Regions from separate parts of the Ammoniphilus soli genome, predicted to be linked through region 3. Evidence: riboswitches for the same ligand, from Rfam matches in the RefSeq annotation. Region 3 holds a riboswitch; each other region holds the start of a gene.
The links. A riboswitch is a leader RNA that binds a small molecule or an ion and turns the genes downstream of it on or off. The one in region 3 is predicted to bind cyclic di-GMP.
Positions count from the first base shown of each region.

Region 1: another riboswitch for cyclic di-GMP. It lies ahead of ABLT31_RS27840 (glycosyl hydrolase family 8); the one in region 3 lies ahead of ABLT31_RS26030 (anti-repressor SinI family protein).
Region 2: another riboswitch for cyclic di-GMP. It lies ahead of ABLT31_RS16455 (chemotaxis protein CheX); the one in region 3 lies ahead of ABLT31_RS26030 (anti-repressor SinI family protein).
Region 4: another riboswitch for cyclic di-GMP. It lies ahead of ABLT31_RS27950 (Flp family type IVb pilin); the one in region 3 lies ahead of ABLT31_RS26030 (anti-repressor SinI family protein).

Region 1 covers NZ_JBEGDL010000023.1:20,823-25,713, reverse strand. The annotation lists gene ABLT31_RS27845 (GGDEF domain-containing protein) at 1-708, opposite strand, end outside; gene ABLT31_RS27840 (glycosyl hydrolase family 8) at 692-1,810, opposite strand; cyclic di-GMP riboswitch class II at 1,858-1,942, opposite strand; gene ABLT31_RS27835 (hypothetical protein) at 2,017-2,145, opposite strand; gene ABLT31_RS27830 (hypothetical protein) at 2,212-2,364, shown strand; gene ABLT31_RS27825 (trypsin-like peptidase domain-containing protein) at 3,122-3,973, shown strand; gene ABLT31_RS27820 (S-layer homology domain-containing protein) at 4,292-4,891, shown strand, end outside.
Region 2 covers NZ_JBEGDL010000007.1:251,190-256,080, forward strand. The annotation lists gene ABLT31_RS16450 (methyl-accepting chemotaxis protein) at 1-607, opposite strand, end outside; gene ABLT31_RS16455 (chemotaxis protein CheX) at 640-1,041, opposite strand; cyclic di-GMP riboswitch class I at 1,179-1,267, opposite strand; gene ABLT31_RS16460 (cold-inducible protein YdjO-related protein) at 1,422-1,685, opposite strand; gene yyaC (spore protease YyaC) at 1,812-2,519, shown strand; gene ABLT31_RS16470 (DUF2179 domain-containing protein) at 2,521-3,039, opposite strand; gene ABLT31_RS16475 (MDR family MFS transporter) at 3,303-4,646, shown strand; gene ABLT31_RS16480 (HD domain-containing protein) at 4,750-4,891, opposite strand, start outside.
Region 3 covers NZ_JBEGDL010000018.1:86,875-91,765, forward strand. The annotation lists gene ABLT31_RS26010 (NAD(P)/FAD-dependent oxidoreductase) at 1-687, shown strand, start outside; gene ABLT31_RS26015 (hypothetical protein) at 709-852, opposite strand; gene ABLT31_RS26020 (IS1/IS1595 family N-terminal zinc-binding domain-containing protein) at 1,092-1,766, opposite strand; gene ABLT31_RS26025 (anti-repressor SinI family protein) at 2,044-2,178, opposite strand; gene ABLT31_RS26030 (anti-repressor SinI family protein) at 2,237-2,359, opposite strand; cyclic di-GMP riboswitch class I at 2,754-2,841, opposite strand; gene ABLT31_RS26035 (hypothetical protein) at 3,012-3,212, opposite strand; gene ABLT31_RS26040 (acyltransferase family protein) at 3,534-4,580, opposite strand; gene ABLT31_RS26045 (SDR family NAD(P)-dependent oxidoreductase) at 4,718-4,891, opposite strand, start outside.
Region 4 covers NZ_JBEGDL010000023.1:44,537-49,427, reverse strand. The annotation lists gene ABLT31_RS27960 (YbhB/YbcL family Raf kinase inhibitor-like protein) at 135-344, opposite strand; gene ABLT31_RS27955 (DUF192 domain-containing protein) at 347-688, opposite strand; cyclic di-GMP riboswitch class I at 935-1,023, shown strand; gene ABLT31_RS27950 (Flp family type IVb pilin) at 1,107-1,283, shown strand; gene ABLT31_RS27945 (A24 family peptidase) at 1,396-1,908, shown strand; gene ABLT31_RS27940 (TadE/TadG family type IV pilus assembly protein) at 1,901-2,281, shown strand; gene ABLT31_RS27935 (pilus assembly protein TadG-related protein) at 2,283-3,185, shown strand; gene cpaB (Flp pilus assembly protein CpaB) at 3,216-3,764, shown strand; gene ABLT31_RS27925 (AAA family ATPase) at 3,761-4,891, shown strand, end outside.

The DNA of each region.
Region 1 (4,891 bases), on a different contig from region 3:
TTTGAGGGACTCCTTTAACCTCGAGCGTACAATATTCATTCGATCTGGATGGGTCTCAGGTAGCAAGAGGGCAAAAACGCCATTCTCCAGATAAGCTCTCTTATCGACATTTCGGATAGATAAAGAAATGCCATTGGAAAGATCCCTAAGAAGCTTATTGGTCTGATTTTCTCCATACTCCTTTTGAATCTCGGTAAAATATTTGATCTCGACAAGCAATAGCACCAGAGGTCTTTGGTAGCGTGCGCTGCGCTGTACCTCCTCCTCAAGGTCGATCTGAAAGCGTCTATAGTTAGGAAACTCAGTTACTTCATCTAACATAACCCGTTCATGATAGTTTTTTTCCAATACTTGATATCGTTGAACCAGCTTCTGCAGATGCTCGCCAAACAAGCTGGAAAAGATGGCGATAAGCGGAAAGAATAAAAGCCAGATTAAATCATTCAGGGTTATTTCGGAGATCGTCTTATAAAAGTAAATTCGGGATAAAATCACGGTTCCATGTCCGAAAACGAACAGGATGGAAAAAAGCAGGGCTTCGTTTAATCCGCGGATGAAGCAAACCACGATCAGCAGAGCCGAAAGCATAAAATAAAGGTAGTTATAAGGATGAAATTGGATAGAAAAAATAATGTAAATGCATATCAAGATAACAGAAAGAAAAACCCCTAGCAGATAGAAGTAGGTTCTATCACTTTTGCTTGTCATCCCATATACCCTCGCTTTCCGCTAATAAGACTTGAAGTTGATCAAATGAAAAGGCATCTTTCTCCTGTAAGTCTACAAAGCCACCATAATAGGGGGAATGGGAGTCTTGGACCTGCAAAAGGTAGAGTCTTTCTGCGATTTCCTTTATAAGCTGCTTCTCTTCTGTTTTTTCTAAGATGCGAAGAGCCAATCCGTAAACGGCAGGGGATTCAAATGCTGCCATAGGTTGACCTTCAGGAGAGTAGATGCCCACCAACCGCTCCTGTTGTTCCCATTGCTTTTTAATGAAAGATACCGTTTTATCATCATCTATTCCAGCTTCCCATAGATGAAGCGAGGTATAAAGGCTATCGATTAAGTTGACTTCTTGTTGAGGAAGCCATTGGTTTTGTTGGTAATCAAAGGTTTTGCGATAAAGTCCACTAGCTAACCGAGCGTTCTCTATTAACTGTAACGAATGTTGGTAGACCTCTTCCCAAACCGGGTCGTCAGCAGACAATAGCTTCATCGTGTAAAGGTCGAGATAAGAAATGGTAGTCCTACTTGTTCTTTCATTATCTACCGTATGATAAAAATCCACGAGACAAAAATCTTCCCTTAGATTCCACTTTTTCACACCTTCGGCTAGGGCTAAGGCTTGATGAAGGTGGGAAGTCTCGCCCCATAGGCGGTATCCTAAGAGGAGTCCCCGAATGATCCGAAGATCGTCTATACTGGCATTGCTTTCCGCTTCGAGCTTTCGAGCGGGATCTATCATCCACCTTATAATACTCTCCTTCATTAAAAGATGCTTATTTAGAAATTGCACTTGCTGATCAAAAAGGTCCTTTTTCTGTTTGTTTACGGCATAGAGTAGCAGCAGCCCCGTAGATTCTGATAAGTAGGCATGATTTTTGGCTACATCCGCAACGATCGGATGATCATCCCGCAGATTGGTATACACACCTCCTGAAGCATCCAGCATATGGTTAACGAAAAAGTGATAGAGAGGACTGTCCGAGTCATCCGGGACAATTTTTAATGGGGGTTGGAACTCACAGCGATAAATAAGTAGGAAGAGGCAAAGTAGAAAACCTCCTAAAATATAGCGCTTGCGATTCATGGTGTTCTCCTTACCCGTAATATAGAAAAAACCGACTCCATCCCAAAGAAAGAATCGGTCGGTTGCACTACTCGCTCCCGATTTTCCAAGTGCCCACTGTACAGAAAATCGTTCATCGCATCCATTGATTTAGTTACTTCATAATATAGCATATGAAGAATCAATATAAAATAGCAGTATAAAAGAGCTGCTCTCGCAGCCCTTCGTTAGGGTATTAAATCAATAGCCAATTGAGCCAAAAGGGCTTGGCCATCTGCATTGGGATGAACATCACCGGGAATGAGATATAGATTTTGCTTTGAAAGCATGAGCGATGTAAATCGAATCTGATTCATAGCTTTTTATTGTCGTGTTGGCTCATTTGACTTATTTGGGCGGCTGTCTTGCCGGGGCCCGGCTGTTTGTGGATCAGAATTCTAGCTTGGGTATGGCTGTTCAGGTGGTGGAAAGGAAAAAGAGAAGGAGCTCTTGGAAGACATGAACAAGCGATCATTGGAAAGGGTGTGAATCAACGGATTGCTGTAGAATTTGATTTCAAGGAGGATATCAAATGAGAAAAAAGTGGGTAATTTCTGTCGCTTTGGCAGGTGGGATTGGACATTTAAGCCAGTGCCGGCTTTGCAAGTGGTGGTAATTTCCTTAATAGAAAAGGAGAAACCATTTGTTACAGTTCAAAGGTGAAAAGAATGAATTTTTATCTTTGCTACCTTTTCTTTTTCCTTTTGCTTCTGGTTAGAATATCAAAGCCTAGTTCACCGTTCGGTTTTCACAATGGGGGCACCTGACTGAATTTCCTCCCAGTTCAGCAACAAAAACATCTAAATCTATTTGAAGGGGGCAGGGAAATTGTTTTTCACAATGTTGACATATAATAAAAAGCCTAAGTATGCCATTACCACCTTCTTTCAATTCATAATAAAAACAACGAACGATTTTTTTATTTGGACTCCTCTGTTCTAGTAATTTGTTTGCGGGGCCGATTCTTCAGCTTCACAAACAAAGCACCGGATTCAGTTTCTCTATAGAATCGAATTCCTATGAGGGCAAGCGGTGTCCATATTTCCTTAAAGCGAAAATAAGGAAAGGAAAAGCTAACGGATTCGGTCATATTAAAATGCTGCGATAAACTAATAGAGAATGTTGGACATGTCATTATGTCAGACCATGATTTACAAAGACTTAAGCGATAGAAAGGCATCCCATGATAGGGGATGCTCTTATTGATAACTTTTTTGCATCATAAAAGGGTTTTAAAGGGAGTCGTCGAATTAACTATTTTTGTTAACGACTTTCACCTAGGAGGTTGCAGGATTGAAAAAACGAACGTTGTTCATGTTGATCATCTTTTCCTTGTTCGGCGGATTTGCCTTAGCTAATTCCGGTTCTTATTTTAAGGATCTACCGGCAGATCATTGGGCCTACCCCGCTGTAAAATCTTTAAGTGAATCGGGCATCATCAATGGATTTAATGATGGAACTTTTCGGCCGAATCAGTATGTAACAAGGGCTGAATTATCCCAGATTTTGCATAAACAGCAGGAGGCGATTCAAAAGGAATTCCGTCAAGTCAGTGGATCCGAGGAAGATAAGACGATTAATGCTGTAGCGAATGCCCTTCGCTCTACGGTAGTTGTTAGAGCTTCTTCCAATCAAGGTGCTGGATTTTTTGTGGACCAGAAGCATATTTTAACCGCAAAACATGTGGTTGGTGATCAGAAGAATGTTAAACTATCCTTGTTAGTTGGCTCTCCTTTTGAAGGTGAAGTCATCGCTACAGCCCCCAAACATGACCTGGCCCTTATCAGAATAAAAGGAAGTATTGAACAGGTTAAACCTCTTAAGATAAGTGATAGTTATAGGGTTGGACAAACCGTCATTTCCATAGGCCATCCTCTTGAGTTCAGTTACACCGTCTCCAAAGGGGTAATCAGCGTAGCTGATCGTGGATATGAGGGTAACCGGTATATTCAATTCGATAATCCGATCAACTTAGGAAACTCAGGTGGCCCCCTTATAAATATCAATGGCAATGTAGTTGGACTTGTAGCTAGTAAAGTCTTGGAATTTACAAGGAGTGATACGAAGGAGAAGGAATCCTTTGACGGAATAGGACTAGCTGTTAGAGCAGAGGAAATACAAGAGTTCCTTAAACAACATCAATAGAGTGCCTGTCACCACCTGGATTTTGTCTAATTTTGTATTAAGGTCCTTCTCAGGGGTGATACCCTACTTAAGTTATTTTTAATAATCAAGGCCTGTGCTCATCCCTGCTCGGATGTAGATCAGCTACAGAAATTGATCTTAATCGACTATTCCTGGATTCGGATGGAATTCATAAGTCGTGTGTTCATTAGCTCAATAATGGCAGGAGTCGATTCCATAATTTACTTCTCATGTAAATGATTTAATTTATGTGAAAAATAAGCTATCATAGTAGAGTAGAAAAGACGAGTATACTTAGAATTTAGTAGGAGTGTGTATATGAAAAAAATTATGGGTGCTGCCCTGTCCCTCATGTTAATCGTTTCCCCTTTGTCTGCTTTCGCATCGATTACGGACGAGGTAGACAGGATTAAGGCTACATATCCTCAAGAATGGTCACAGCTAACTCAGCTAGGCGTGAGTGACCAGGAAGTGGCTACATACTTGGATGAAGTGGTTAGCAAGCTAAAGGAAGAAAACATCACGGAAGCAAACCTTTCCGAGCGCGCCAAGATAGTGGGTCTACAGGTCCTTCTGAATGAAAAACATAGCAATCTATTAAATGCTTACAATAGTGATGCATTTAATGAGGAAGAGCTTAAGAAAAACGCCTCTTTCGTGAAGAATATCGTGAAGGAATATGTCGTTGACCAACCATCGACTGGCGGAGGTGGTGGAGGCGGAGGATCGATCAGCGTCACTCCTGTCCCTGTCCAAGCTGTGGATGCCCCTTTGCTGACAGTAGACATGCTTAAAAAGCAGGAGGGTATTGGATTGGTGGAGCTGGAGCAGGCTTCCTTTGCCTTTAAGCTTGACCAAGCATTCATTGATTTGATTTTACAAGATTCCTCTATTAAGCAATTGGTAGTGAAGACCGGA
Region 2 (4,891 bases), on a different contig from region 3:
GAATGGAAAGCAAGATGCCGCCAAATACCATGGCTAGAATTATATTTCTTGACTGGTCATATTGTTGTTCCGATGCAGTATACAATTCCCCAGACTTTTTACTTTGAATTTCTACTAGTGCATTAATGGTATCTTCTAGGGCTTTCTTTTGTGTGGAGGCACCATTTAGCTTCATTACTAAGGCAGATTGGTCTCCATCAATAGCCATTTGAAGAGATTGTCGGGTATTAGCTTCATAGGCAACCATGAGGGTTTGCAAGCTGCTGAACAAATCTTTTTCTTCCTTTGTTAACTCCAGCTTGCTGAAGGCTTCGATATTTTGTTTAGCTTTCTCAAGATTTTGCCCAACGGCAGCATTCAGTTTGTCTGCAGTCTGTCTTATGGCACTTGCATTCATTAAGATGACGGTATTTTCGGAGAGAGCCTTGTTGACTTCCATGAGCTGGATAACGGGTATAAATCTTTCCTGATACATTGAGCGAAGATGGGAATTCGATTCAAACAGCAGGTAGAGCCCTAAGTAGCCCACACTGCCCAAAATCATACAAATGGCACTAAAGACTATCAGGAATTTCCGGGAGATGCGCATATTATAAATAAATTTCAAAGCTTCCTACCTCGCCCTCAACATATTTATTTTTACTTATGTAATAACCAAGCTATATCCATGTTTCCAACTTGTTCAATTTGGACAGGAATACTTAGAGCAGGTTCAGACTCGTTGAAACTAGTCGAGCCAAAAAAAATCGTTGGTGGAGTAATGTCGATGGAGAAGCCCTTTTGAAAGATATGAGCGGATAAGTTTCCAGCAATCATATTACCAAATTCCCCAGTGAACGATTCTAGCATTTCACCTTCTAAAGCCATACCAAATAGATTTTGACCAAGCAATCCAAAGGTCTCAGAAGTTCCTTTCACTAGTAGCCGGCCCCGTATATCTCCAGTAACATCAATCAGAACCCCCCATTCGGGTTCGCGGACAAGCGGAATCTGTTTAACGGGTTCCTGAAGAGACAGGGAAAGGGATGATGGTGGGAACAACTTGGAAGAGTGTCTCTACTATTTGTGAGATTTTTCCGTTGTATGTCATGATCAATCAGCTCTTTCTGTAAATTTGGGAAAAATAAAAAACTATTCTTAAAAAGAATAGCCGTTTAGCACACTTCCAACATTGGCTTATCGGCAACCTGGCAATCGTGGCTCAAGTAGAGCTTTAGACCCATGGCTTTGCGTCCCTATCTTTCGAGTAGGTTTGCCTTTATTTCTCCGCCTTTCTTTATTCGTTTAATAGTTCTATTTTACCTATAGCGTTCCTAATTTTCAATAAAATTCATGGAATCCATTAAGTTAAATAAGAAGGTTAAATAAGAAGATCCAAGCCAATCTTGGTTCTTTTGGCCTGGATCTTTAGTAAGGCAATTTTAATGGCGTATTTTTCTAGCAAAATTAATTCCTCTACGTCTTAAAACTTTCTTGAGCTGGGGGATCATGCGTGTCCCAGATTTCATTGGCGAGTCGCATAAAGGACAACCCGGTGTGGTTTCTAATGAATAGTTTTTTCTCATCCAGCCTTTACAATCTGTAGATTCGCATTCCCAGACTTCAGTTGGGATCGCATCAGGATCGGGAGTATGGTCAGGAACAGCTTCGGGGAGGGATGTTTGATGTTCAAATTGTTCTGACATGCTGCATTCCGCCCTTCCTTAGAAATAAGATCAAGGAACCTTCATATTATCTCCTGGAATAAGCAAGGAAGTACATGTATTTTGTTCCAACTGAACTTTGAACAAAGGATGACACTTTGATGTTAGGTGCAAAAAACAAAAAAAACCTGGTACAATAAAGAAGAAGACAGGAATGAGACAGGAGCGAGCAAGTTGTTGGGATTTGTAAAGAAGTATCTATGGCCTCAAGCGAACTCTAAACCAGTAATTAAATCAGAGGGGGAAGTTTTAAGATCCTTAGTTGAACTTATTCCCCCTCATGTAAGCCGTGACGATGTTGTGTTTTTCTGTATTGGAACCAATCAAATTAGCGGGGACTGCCTGGGACCTTTGGTTGGATCCTATCTTAAAACCAATGGTTATGCCAATGTGTTTGGAACTTTACAGGATCCTATAGATGCAAAGAATATTAAAGAAAAAATACTGGAAGTTCCAAAAGGAAAATTTATTATTGCTATCGATGCTGCCCTAGGAACCTTTTCTTATGTAGAAAGTTTTTCTGTTTTCACGGGTCCCCTTCGTCCAGGTGCAGGAATTGGGAAGGAACTGCCAGCTATCGGTAATGTAGGGATAGTCGGAATAGTGAATCTGAAGGATTGGAGAACGGATAGCCAGATCCTTTTTAGGACTCCATTGTCCATTGTTATTCCGATGGTCATTACCCTATCGAGTGCATTAATGAAACGTTTCCCGATGCCTCAGCAACGCAGAGTAAACATATTCGAAGAAGATATCGAGATTAGGGCTTATCTCAAGCGTCTAAAGGGAGAGCACTATTCTCCATTGCTTGGTTAGATTATCTTAACCGTTTGGTCCAGAACCCGCCCTTAAAATATCTTGGATCATAGGAAATTAGGAAAGCTTTTGGTGCTAATTCTTCAACAGTACTCAAAAGCTTTTTTTCATTGCTTCTCTTGGCTAATACGAGCATTGTTAAACGGTGTCCTTCTTTTCCTTCCGCAAGCCAACTGGTTACGCCATATCCTTTTGCCCGTAAAATAGAGGCTAGCTTGGTTTCCGAAGAATCTACTACAATCTGCATGGTCACATAACCAAGAGCCAACCATTCTTCAATCTTGCTTCCTAAGTAAACACCTGTCCCCCAACCAATACAGTAAGCAGCTAGATTAAGGGGCTTATCGATATTGGCCAGTACAATATTTAATCCGATTAAATAAACAAATACCTCTACCATGCTTAAAAAAGAAGCAAGCATTCTTTGACCTTTCATTACAAAAATAAGTCTCACCGTAAATAAGGAGACATAAACGATATTAATAACGAAGATCGTGGCAATTATGCCCAGTCCACTCATAATTCATTCCCCCCTTTAGGGGCTTATGGTAACATACATAAGGAAAAAAGCCAAATTGACAAAAGTCTGCTGAGGTTTGCAGTATTTCCAAGGAAATTGTCGAGGAAGGTCGGAAATCAAAATATCCACATTTTTATGTGGATAACGTGTGAGTAACTTACGGTATGCTGTGGGTAAGTTGATTTCAACACAAAAGTTATTTTAGTTCTATTGTTATTTCAATTATAATGAATGTTAAACGAAGGGCAGAGAGAAGGGGAATCGTGAAAAGATGGGTTGTTGTTGCAAGCATAACCTTAGGGATGCTTTTGGCTGCATTAGACCAGATGATTATGAGCACAGCTATGCCGGAGGTTCAGAAGATACTTGGGGATAATATGGAGCTGTACAGCTGGGTGTTTTCGGCCTATATGCTCTCCAGTACGATAACTGTGCCGATTTTCGGGAAGCTGGCTGATCGCTTCGGAAGGAAAAATGTTTACCTTGTGGCTCTTGGGTTGTTTCTTATCGGCTCTGCTCTTTGCGCTCTGTCTACAAGCATGTGGCAGTTGGTCCTTTTTCGAGTGATACAAGGATTGGGAGCCGGTGGGGTATTGCCGCTTACCGTGACCATTGCAGGAGATCTTTACGATCTGAAAAATCGGGGGAAAATCCAGGGGCTTTTTAGCAGTATGTGGGCCATCGCTGGGATTGCCGGGCCAGTCCTAGGCGGTTGGATTATCGAAAACCTTCATTGGAGCTGGATATTCTGGTTGAATCTCCCGGTAGGAATTATAGCCATACTTGGTTTTCTCACCTTTAAGGATCAAGGTGAAGTAGAAAAAACGACGATTGATTATGAAGGAGCCATCCTGCTTAGTATTGCAATCGGGACCCTACTGTTTGCAACTTTAGGAGAAACATGGTGGGAAATTGTTGGATTGGTAATTATAAGTGCCATATTATTTGTTTTATTTGTTAATCACCAGAGGACAAAAACACATCCGCTTATACGTATTGAGATGTTTCAAAATCCCTTGATTTTGTGGTTAAATATTTCGGGGATGATCGTTACGATGGGGCTGTTTGTAGTTCCCTTCTTTATCCCCTTATTTGCGCAAGAAATTCTAGGCTTCACCCCTCTTGCAAGTGGATTAATTCTCATGGGACAAGTGCTAGGATGGAATATTGGATCAGTACCAGCGGGGAAATTTATTTTAAAATTAGGGTATAAGAGGGTTATTGTAACCGGAATCCTACTTTTGATAGTAGGAGGAATCTTGCTTGCTGCTTTAGTCCCTATGTTGAATTATACCTTTCTGCTGATCATCATGTTTATTCTTGGATTAGGATTTGGTATTTCCGTGACGGCATTTACCATTGGGGTGCAAGAAGCAGTGGAATATAAGGAGCGGGGGATCTCTACATCGATTCAGCTTTTCTCAAGAAACATTGGAACAACGATTGGGGTAGCCATAGTGGGGGGGATCCTAAACCTGGCACAAGGCAGTATTACTCTTATCCAGAGTTTTCAAGTCGTATTTATCGTTTCGCTCCTTATCACGTCGATTAGTCTTTGGACTACATCTAAGATTCCGGTAGGAGACCATTTAAAAAAGAGCTCATAGGTAGGAGAGGGAGGCCTCCAGAAGAGGAACCTCCCTTTTTTGTGGCCGAAAATTGGCTTATCTTGGTGATTCATTAGAGAAAGTTAACCAACTAACTAATTTTTTAGGCCTTGCCTTCCCATTCTAAATAAAACTGATTTAAATAGTTGACCATGAATTCATGACGTTGCTCGGCTAACTTTTTAGCATAGGAAGTATTCATCATATCTTTCAGCTTCAAGAGTTTTTCGTAAAAATGGTTTATT
Region 3 (4,891 bases):
GCGGCAAAGCTTGCGGAAGGTCTTCCTTTAAGGCTGGAAACTAAGGTTAAAGCCGTGAGGGAGGCTAGAGATGGGTTAGAGGTAGAATTGGAATCAAGGGAAAAGCTTTTGGCAGATGGCGTTATCTTAACCCCTCCAGCTCCATCGACACAGGTCATCCTGAGAAATGGGGGAATATCCTTCCAACAGGGCGATCTGCCTTTATTGCTGGAACAGAAATTCAATCCTTGTTTTGTCGCACTGCTGCAATATAGTAAGTCTACGAAATTGGAGTACCCAGGTCATCTCGATCAGGGCATTACTGCAGAAATCGAACGTATCGTTGACCATGAGAAAAAAGGGATTTCCCCGGTAGCTGCTGTTAGTGTTTATATGACAGGGGAATGGTCTCGGGCAAACTTCGAAAAAACGGATGAACAGATTTTAGATTCTATACTTGAAGTGGCGGGGTCGCACCTGGCTATGGAAGGTCCGATAGAAAAGCAGCTCATGAGATGGAATTATGCAGAGGCCGTCCATATAGCTAGGAAGCCTTTTCTCGATGGAGGCCTATCCCATCCGCTGCTGATTGCAGGCGATGCTTATTTAAGCAAGGAAGATCCAGCTGGTCGAACTCGCCTGGAGAGCGCTTTTCTTTCGGGGGTCTCAGCAGGGGAGGAGATGGGGAAAAAGCTTCTTTGCAAATGAAGCATGGGAATTTCCCCTACCTCATTTGATTACCTTAACACGTTGGATATAGGTCACTAGCAATAGGATAATGAGGCTCAGCAGAATAAAAGGAACAGCGCCAGTAATCACTTTGGAAATGGGTACCTTGGAGATTCCGGCAGTGACAAAAAAGATTGAGGCCAAATGGCGGGTTCAGGATCATGATTGGAGCTGTGCCTCTCCTTATCTCGATGGCTGACTTCATTGAGCCGTTCATATCTAGAGCCCTATAGATATGAATGGCGATGAAAATGGCATAGACAGCTTAGGGTTTGTGGTGAAACTATAGAAACATTGTCAGAAATAAAGAGGTCGCAATTATAGTTTTATATGTATTAGGGTTTCAGTTAAATCATGTTGTGGGTGTTTGTTAGAGCGGGGAACTATGATGCATTACGCAAATTTTGATAGGTTTGTTCTAGTGAGATGGAACTGCTTTGTACAAGAAATTCTGTCATGGTCTCTTGTAGGGGTTCCTTCCTATGACGATCAATAAAGTGAAACCAGGCTACATAACGAGTTAGATATTTTCCAGCAATCCAGTTGAAACGAAGAATCCAGGAACCGAAGCGGTAACTTTGTTCTTGGGAGACAAGCCAAGTAGGTGGGTAGAAGCCGACAGGTACATATTTCTGGTTTGAATAAGGGATCTTGTTAGAAGTTAGTTTAAGCATGGCATGAATTAATTTATGCCGCCAATAGAATAAAGTAACGTAAGAAATTCCAACACTGATTGAAGCCAGTCGAAGAGACTCCCCACGAACCATACTTTCAAGGAATTTCACCCATTTGTCAGGAAAGTGAGTACGGTGAAGGGGGGTATTAGTGTATTCATTAAATGTCCGTTCACAGGATTTGCATTTATACCGTTGTCGGCCGCGATACTGGCCATGACCGATGACCCAATGGCTTTGGCAATGAGGGCATGTGGAAGGGCGGTTTTGTTTTTTAGAGGATAAGAGGCTTTGCAGAATCTTATTTATGGTGGGTTGATCTTTGAAACGTTTGAGATCATCTTGAAGTGATTTCTTCTTACGTAATGGTGAAATCTTTAACAATAGAGCTCACTCCTCTTTTAGGAACGTTTGTTCCTATTTTACTACGAATTCTATTTAAAGTCCACCCACAATGCTGTTTAACTGAAAGGTTGCTACAAACGAATTGGCTTCAACTGTTAAGCTATATAAAGCTTTCATTATCCAGAGTCCTGCGGATTATCAAGGACACTAAAATAGGTAAGATCTGTATGCTTGCATAGACTAGCTTTGAAGTGATCTAAGCATGAAAAAGCCCTGCCTAAATTGGCAGGGCTCTTTGATTTTCTAGAGCAAGTGGCTAGTCTTTTATCTTGTTTTTCTCTATTATCTTCTGTTTCAAGAACTTACGAAACTCTTCCTTGCTTTTTCCTGAGTCCATCGCTTCTTTTACTAGCCTATACGTCTCATCGTCGATACGGTGGTTACCAAGCATGTAATAGGCTCCTTTGTTATTGTTTTTTACCATAAGTTAACAATAATAGAAATATGCCTTACTTAGCCAGTGAAGATTGTCCTAAAAAATTCCTGATTTCCTCAATTGAGATTCCTAATGCCCTTGCCTCAAGAATTAGATTTAGCCATTCCGGATCTAAGAAGTCTTGCTCCGTCCCCACAGTGTCCCACCCCTGCCCCGTTCTTATTGGTACCAGAATTCAATAAAAGCTATAAGTGCATTTTACCAATAAGTGAATATCGAAGTGTGTCATAACATGGAGTTTAACAAAATTTAAGGTAAATTATTCTGAAAATTTCTATGAAAGCAAACGAAAGGTGTATATTTTTGGGGAAGTTTAAGAGCTAGATCGAAAACATCTTATTTCGATGATAAACCACCTTATGGTGAATGATTAGTTTTTGTTCGTTATCAGTACAATCTTTTAACATCTGTTCATTTAAACAATACCAAAAGCAGTGCCAATTGTATTTCCATCTTTGAAATAAATTCACGATTTACCCCCTGATCATGATCACATAAAACGACGGAGGGAAGGGTCATCTACTTTCGTTTTCGATAGCTGGCTGGCATATCAGATAATCCGATGAAGCCCCTTTAGCTTTGCGTCAGCTCTTTTCAGAGGTTTTGCCATTATCGTACGATTTATGTGATTTGTCGAATATAGTCATATTTTAAAGTTTACAGAAATACGTCAGGAGAGAATATCGCGCTTTATACCCTTATTTCTATTTATGAGTGGGAAAATAGAACTATTTTGGAAGAAATAAAAGCTGAACTTTCCTTTTTAAAGGAATTCGGCTTTAGTCTAACTATATCATTTCGGCATTTACATCCAACCAAAGCTCAATTTCTTCTTTTAACAGGAATAGGAGCTTTCCGCCAATTAATTTTACTTGGTACAAATCGGGGGAGACGACTGTGCGCACATAACCAATTGCACCGTAAGATGGGTGGTTCTCATTGTTCACTTTTACAATGTTTCCCTTGGTCAATACCTCGTGCGAGTTCATCAGATTCCTCCTCCATTAGTCAGTAGCCAGATTGCTTACCTTCATTATAGAAAGGGAAGGTTTGGAGTTGTTGAAGTTTGGTACATTTTTTTACATAGAAAACACCTCTTCGGGAGATGTTTATCTTTTGTGTAAGAAAATCTACATCCCGCTGATTGCCTTCTTTATCTTAATGGAACCTCAGCCTACCAGCCGATAGTTGCACCGCCTGTGAAAACGAATGTAACCCGTCCTGCATAATGGCAGGGAAATTATCGATGCATAATGAAAAGACCTCCCTCCAGTCTATAAGACAGGATAGGGAGGTCTTCTTATTTTTTGCTAAACCGCTGCAGACTGCCTTCCGCTCTTATTTTCTTTCCTTGTATTGCCACTTAAAAGTCGATTGACTATCAAGGCTAGGAAATAAGAGAAAATGAGGGTTATGACAAAAATAGCCCCTAAATAGAGCAAGTAAAACCATTTGCTTTGAATCAGCAAGTCGGTATAACCGTATCTATATAAAAAATATTTATTGGCGAAATTAATAAAGGCGGAATGGCTTAGAAAGATATAAAAGGTCATTCCTTTCTGGAACCGAAGATGAACCTTATGAATAACTTGGGTAAGCAGGACCCAAGCTGTAACGAGCAATGTGATAGAAGAAAACACAAAAGAAAGATGATTCGCTACAAAAAGTTGTTCAGAGAAGACAAAGTATATCCAACTACCTATAAAAAGAAGGGTCAAGAGCGACAATAACTTTTTATTTCTCCTTAATTGCGTAATAATTTGAGTGCGGTACCAATAAAGTAGATGCCCCGTGTATATTGTAAAAATCCAGGTGGGCAAAAAATGGCGGACATTCAAATCAATCCAGCCGGAATACCCTCGAATGAAGAGAAACTGAAATACAACAAAGACAGGAATAAACAGATAGATCGTTTTTTTCGTTATTAGATTTCGAAACAAGTAGGCAAACACATAATATTGAAAGAGCATAAAGACAAAGTAAAGGTGTCTTCCCGTATTGCCGAGAAGAATATTTTCAAAATGATGCTGAAAATGGGGCCATGCTCCATGAAGAACCTTGTGGTACACGACTCCTGCCAGTAAAAAGGGAATCAGGATATAATATAGCTTTCCTTTAAAGTAAGGCGCTGCTTTGGCTTTCTTGCCATGAAGGCTGTGCGCCGTAAAAAAGCCGGTAATGATGGCCAAAAGTACGGTACCGTATCGGGCCGTTTGGTTCAGGGCGCTTTCCCAGAGAGTGGGTGGTGTTAGATGGGTCAGGCTTGCTGTATAATGTCCCACGTAAACCAGAAACGATGCAACCAACTGGAGGATAAAGAGACAAGCAAAGATCTCTTTATCATTCAATTTGTTCATGGATCTCTCCTTTGTTATAGCTATAGTATTTTGAATTCTATTATAGCTAAATCTATTGGTTTTGTGAAATGAGGATGATATATTTGTTTAGCAATAAAGAACACCGCACCCTGATGAATGGAGAGTGCGGTGTTCATTTATGCTTGTTCCAAATCAGAAGTAATTCCAACATGTGCAGATATACCGCCATCAATGGTATAGGATGCTCCATTAATATACCCGCCATGCTCTCCAGCTAGATGTGCAACTAGAGCTGCAATTTCAATAGGATGGGCAACTCGCTTTACAGGAGATTTTTCCATGACTCTTTG
Region 4 (4,891 bases), on a different contig from region 3:
TCCAACAAAAATGCCTGTCACCGCTCGAATTATGTTCTTCTTACTTATGATCAGGCGTATATTTGAAGTGGAAAAGGCCTTACTCAAATAAGAGTAGGCCTTTTTTGGATCGTTTGTAATCTAATTCACCCTAGTTATTCTTTTGTAAAGCCTCCGACCCATTCCGATTTTCCAATGATCTTGCCGCTTAAGGCCGCTTCAAATTGCTCTAGCGCCAGAAAAGGGGCAGGAATGTCGATACTTTCGGTATTTAAGGCAAACAGTACTAAGTGATCATCATGCCTTCCTGAATTGGCTGGTGGCTGAGTTCCGCCATAGGCTTGATTTGTTTGGAAAACATCGATTATTACAAATGAAACTTGTCTCTTAAATTGATTTGGGTCTCATATCCTGCCGGAAACTCGATAATAAAGTAGGCTTCTTTTATGCGAGGGCTGATTCTCCACGGTTTAAGGCTTCGGACGATGTGAATGACGGTCCCTTCCTTGTCCAAGTAATAAACGTCAATGGGAAAGCGCATAAAAAACATATGAACCTGGTTAGTTCTATTAAAAATCATGCCCAAATGGGTATTCTTTTTCCCCATTAATCCCCAAAACCGACTCCAAAACGTAAAGGCAAGATGGAGATCAATTGAAGATTCTTCTTTCTTATCTATCTTTACATACCGAAATTTATGAACAGCCACTGCTGAGATCCTCCTAAAATGATTTAGTTTTACCTTAAGGTGAATGGATGGTTTTCGCAATAGGTTAATAGGGTTTGTTATTTGAGAAACAAAATAATCGAAAATTATACATATTATTACAAAAATCAATAAAAACTTTTGTCAATAGGAGTTGATTCCTGTTGCTTAATATAAAATTGGGTAGAAAAAATAGGAATATTGTTTCATATGAAAGTTACCTATTTCCCACTAATATATAGCTATAAACAATCGAAAAGGCAAACTTAGGGAAATCTAAGGACGCAAAGCTACAGGGGCTAATATCAATTCTATGATTATGCCAGCCAGCTGCCGAAGACATATGCCTACCTACAGTAGATGCTATTCTTCGGGATAGTATTTTTTTATTTCAAAAAAACTGTTAAAGGTGGGAATTGTGATGATGAATTTTGTAAAGCGTTTGGTACGTGAAGAAGAAGGACAAGGTATGGTGGAGTACGGTTTGATTTTGGGGTTGATTGTGGTTGGGGCTATTGTTGCTATGGGGCCGCTTGGTACAAAAATCACAGCTTTATTTAACAAAGTCAACACAGCAGTAACAACACCAGCATCTTAAAATTAGTTGGAATTAGTAAAGCCTTTAGGGTCCTATTAAAATATCTCAACATACATAAAGCTCCCTTTTCCCCTTGAAAAGTGGGGCTTTCTTCATAAAAGGGGAAACGACCATGATAGATTACATCCTATGGATCGTACTTATTATTTCATTTATAACCGATCTATCTAAACGGAAAATCCTAAACATCATTACACTTCCGACCATTGTTATTGGTCTTATATACCATTCAGTCATAGATGGATGGAGTGGTCTTCTATTCAGTGGGCAGGGATTCCTGCTCGGTTTAGGCCTTCTGCTGATTCCCTTTGTTCTCGGAGGAATGGGAGCGGGAGATGTGAAGCTTCTGGCGGCAGTGGGTGCGATGAAAGGGGCAGGCTTTGTGTTTAGTTCTTTTCTTTTCATGGCGATGGCCGGCGGGGTGATGGCCTTAGTAGTTCTTATTGTACGAAAAGAATTAAAGTATCTTCTCTTTCGATTTTTCCTGTTTTTGACCGTTGATAAAGGAAAGATTCAACCGATCCATCCGTCGGCAAAGGAAAAGGGCTATACCTTGCCTTACGGTGTAGCGATTGCTGCGGGGGTGTTTCTTGCTTATTATCTGGGTGGGGTTTTTGATGCGTGATGAAAAGGGTCAAGCCACGGTGGAAATGGCGCTATGTGTTACCTTGTTACTGCTGCTGGTATTTGGCTTAATCGATTTCGCGAGGATCTTTCATGCGCAATTAACCCTAGATCATGCGGGAAGAGAAGGGGCAAGGGCAGCCAGTGTAGGCGGTACGGACCAGCAAATCCAGGATGTGATTTCTCAGGCGTCGGGTTCTTTAGGGAGTACGAATCTCACGGTGTCGATTACCCCAACCAAGACTGAGCGCAGGCGGGGGACCTATGTCACCGTGGATCTGGCATACTCGATTCCATTGACGACGCCTTTATTAACTCCCTTCCTGCCCAATCCGTACTCTTTTTCAAAGAAAACAACGATGAGGATGGAATAAGGTGAAGTGGCTTAAAGACGAAACAGGAGCCGTTGCTGCTTTTTTAGCGATCATCATGACCCTGCTGTTGGGTTTTGTGGCATTGGCCATCGATGGGGGACTGTTATATCAGAAAAAGGCGAGTCTCCAGCGAAGTCTCGACGCAGCTGTGCTGGCCGGGATTCAGGAGCTTCCGTCCTTTCCCGATGAAGCGAGGGAAGAGGCCGCCTATACGGCTGAAGTTAATGGATTGGACCCATCGAAATTACAGACAAATTTTAATCTTTCCAATACCAGGATGGAGGCTAGGGCAACGGAAGACCAAGAGTTCTTCTTTGCTAAAGCCATCGGGTTTCATTCTGCCAGTGTAGCCGCTCGGGCTGCGGCCGAGTTAAATCCGCTAACCTCCGGTAAGGGAGCGGTTCCGCTGGGTGTAGAATATACGACGAACCTAGCATTCGGCACGCAAGTCAGGCTGAAGGTCGGGGATTCCACGGTAGGGAATTTCGGGGCGTTAGCGTTAACGGGACCCGGAGCCCGCAATTATGAAACGGATTTGAAAGAAGGCTTTCTTCAGTACCTTTCTGTTGGTGCAATTCTCAATACGGAGACGGGGAATATGGCTGGTCCAACGGAAAGAGCGGTAAATTATCGCCGGTCTCTTTGTCCGTTTCACGGTACTGCGACCTATCAGGATTATCCGAGTGATTGTCCAAACATTGTTCTTGTTCCCGTTTATAAAGCGGTATCCATTCAAAGCAACCAGATTAAACAAGTGGAAGTGGTGGGGTTTGCCTCCTTTTTCCTTGAAGGGATGAATAGCTCGGACGAGGTCGTTGGACGATTTATCCAATTCGTCCATGAAGGAGCGACTTCTCCAGTCCAGGCGAATTACGGTACCTATGGGGCTAAACTAGCTCAATAAATTGATCTTAGGAAGAATAAGGGTGGTCAGATGAACACGAGAAAAATATGGCTTGGGGCATTGGTTTTTGGGTTAATGGCAACGGCGATCGTTTATTTATTGCTTTTCCCCAGCTCGAATGCCAAGCCAGCTGCAACCGAACCCCCGCCGCCACCCCAGGCGAATGAGGAACCGAAGGAAGGTGAGGTGAAGCCGGAGGCTGCTCCGGTAGCGTTGGAGATTGCTGAGGGGAAGCGGGCGATCACGGTGAATATCAATGAAGTGCAAGGGGTGTCAGGGTTTATTGTCCCTGGTGACTTCGTTGACGTGATTTCCCTTCATCCCCATCAAATCCTTTTACAGCATGTCCGGGTACTGGCTGTCGGCAAATCGATATCCGCTCCTAAACCAGGAGAAAAAAACGAGTACCGGACCATTACCCTTGAGGTTCTGCCGACCGAGGGACTTGCGGTCGCCATGATTGAGACGAGCCCGGAAGGAAGCTTTCACCTGATGCTGCGTTCACGGGAAGATAGGTCTACCACTCCGCATAAACACATCACACCTGAACAGTTGGGCAAAGGAGAGATTCCGAAATGAAGATCGACTGGTATGGACTGACCGATCAGCCTGCTTCTTTGGGTCCTCTTAAAACCCTATTGTCCGGGTCAGGGAATCCATCCAAATGGTATACAGAGGTTTCTGATTTGCGTGAGGCATTGAAGGGTTCAGCGGAGGGGGCCGTCGTATTTTTGCAGCTCGCCAAGACTCCATATGAATTATGCCGTGAAATTTCTCTCACCCATCCCTTGGTATCGGTGATCTTGATCGTTCCGCAAGAAGAGGTGGATCTGAAAAAAGCGATGCGGATGGGAGCGGTTGATGTCATCGGTCAGCCCTTCAAGAAGGAGGAATTGGCACAGGTACTAAACGAGGCCGTTCAAGTCATGAAACTCAAGGAGACAGCGCTGCGAAAGGAATCCAAACCGGACCAGGGGAAGAGCGGACATGTGATTTCGGTTTGCGGCACCAAGGGCGGAGTTGGGAAAACGACGCTAGCTGTTAATATGGCTGTTGCGTTTGCTAAGAATAATCTGAAGGTGATCATTTTGGATTTGGATCTTCAGTTTGGCGATGTCGCGATCCTTTTTGACCTTCATCCGAAAAGAACGATCTATGAACTGGTGGTGGAGGGGGATGGGGAGGCTAAGGAAAGCGTAGAGCGATACATCGTGCAACACCGTTCCGGTGTAGATATCCTCCCTGCTCCGAATCGGCCGGAACTGGCAGAAGTGGTTACCGGTGAGCACATTCAACGGATTTTAGCTGATTTAAAGCGGCGATATGACGTGGTGTTGATCGATACCCCGCCGTTATTGGTAGAAACGGGACTCGTGGCCTTGGAAAATTCGGAAGACATTCTTTTGATCAGCTCAATGGAGGTCCCAACGCTAAAAAATAGCAGGCTGTGCATTGACGCTTTACAGGCGATTGAACTCAAGGATCGGGTGAAGGTGGTGATCAACCGGGATTCGGATTTTGAGGCCTTAAGGATTGATACGGTGGAGCAATTTCTCGGTTTGCCGGTTTTCCACCGAATTCCGAGTGAAGGAAAAACGGTGGTTAAAGCGGGGAATGAAGGAGTTCCCTTTATTACCTTGAGTCCGAGGGCAGCCGTATCGAAAAGTTTGATTGCTCTCACTCTTAAGCTGCATAAGCTCCCAAAG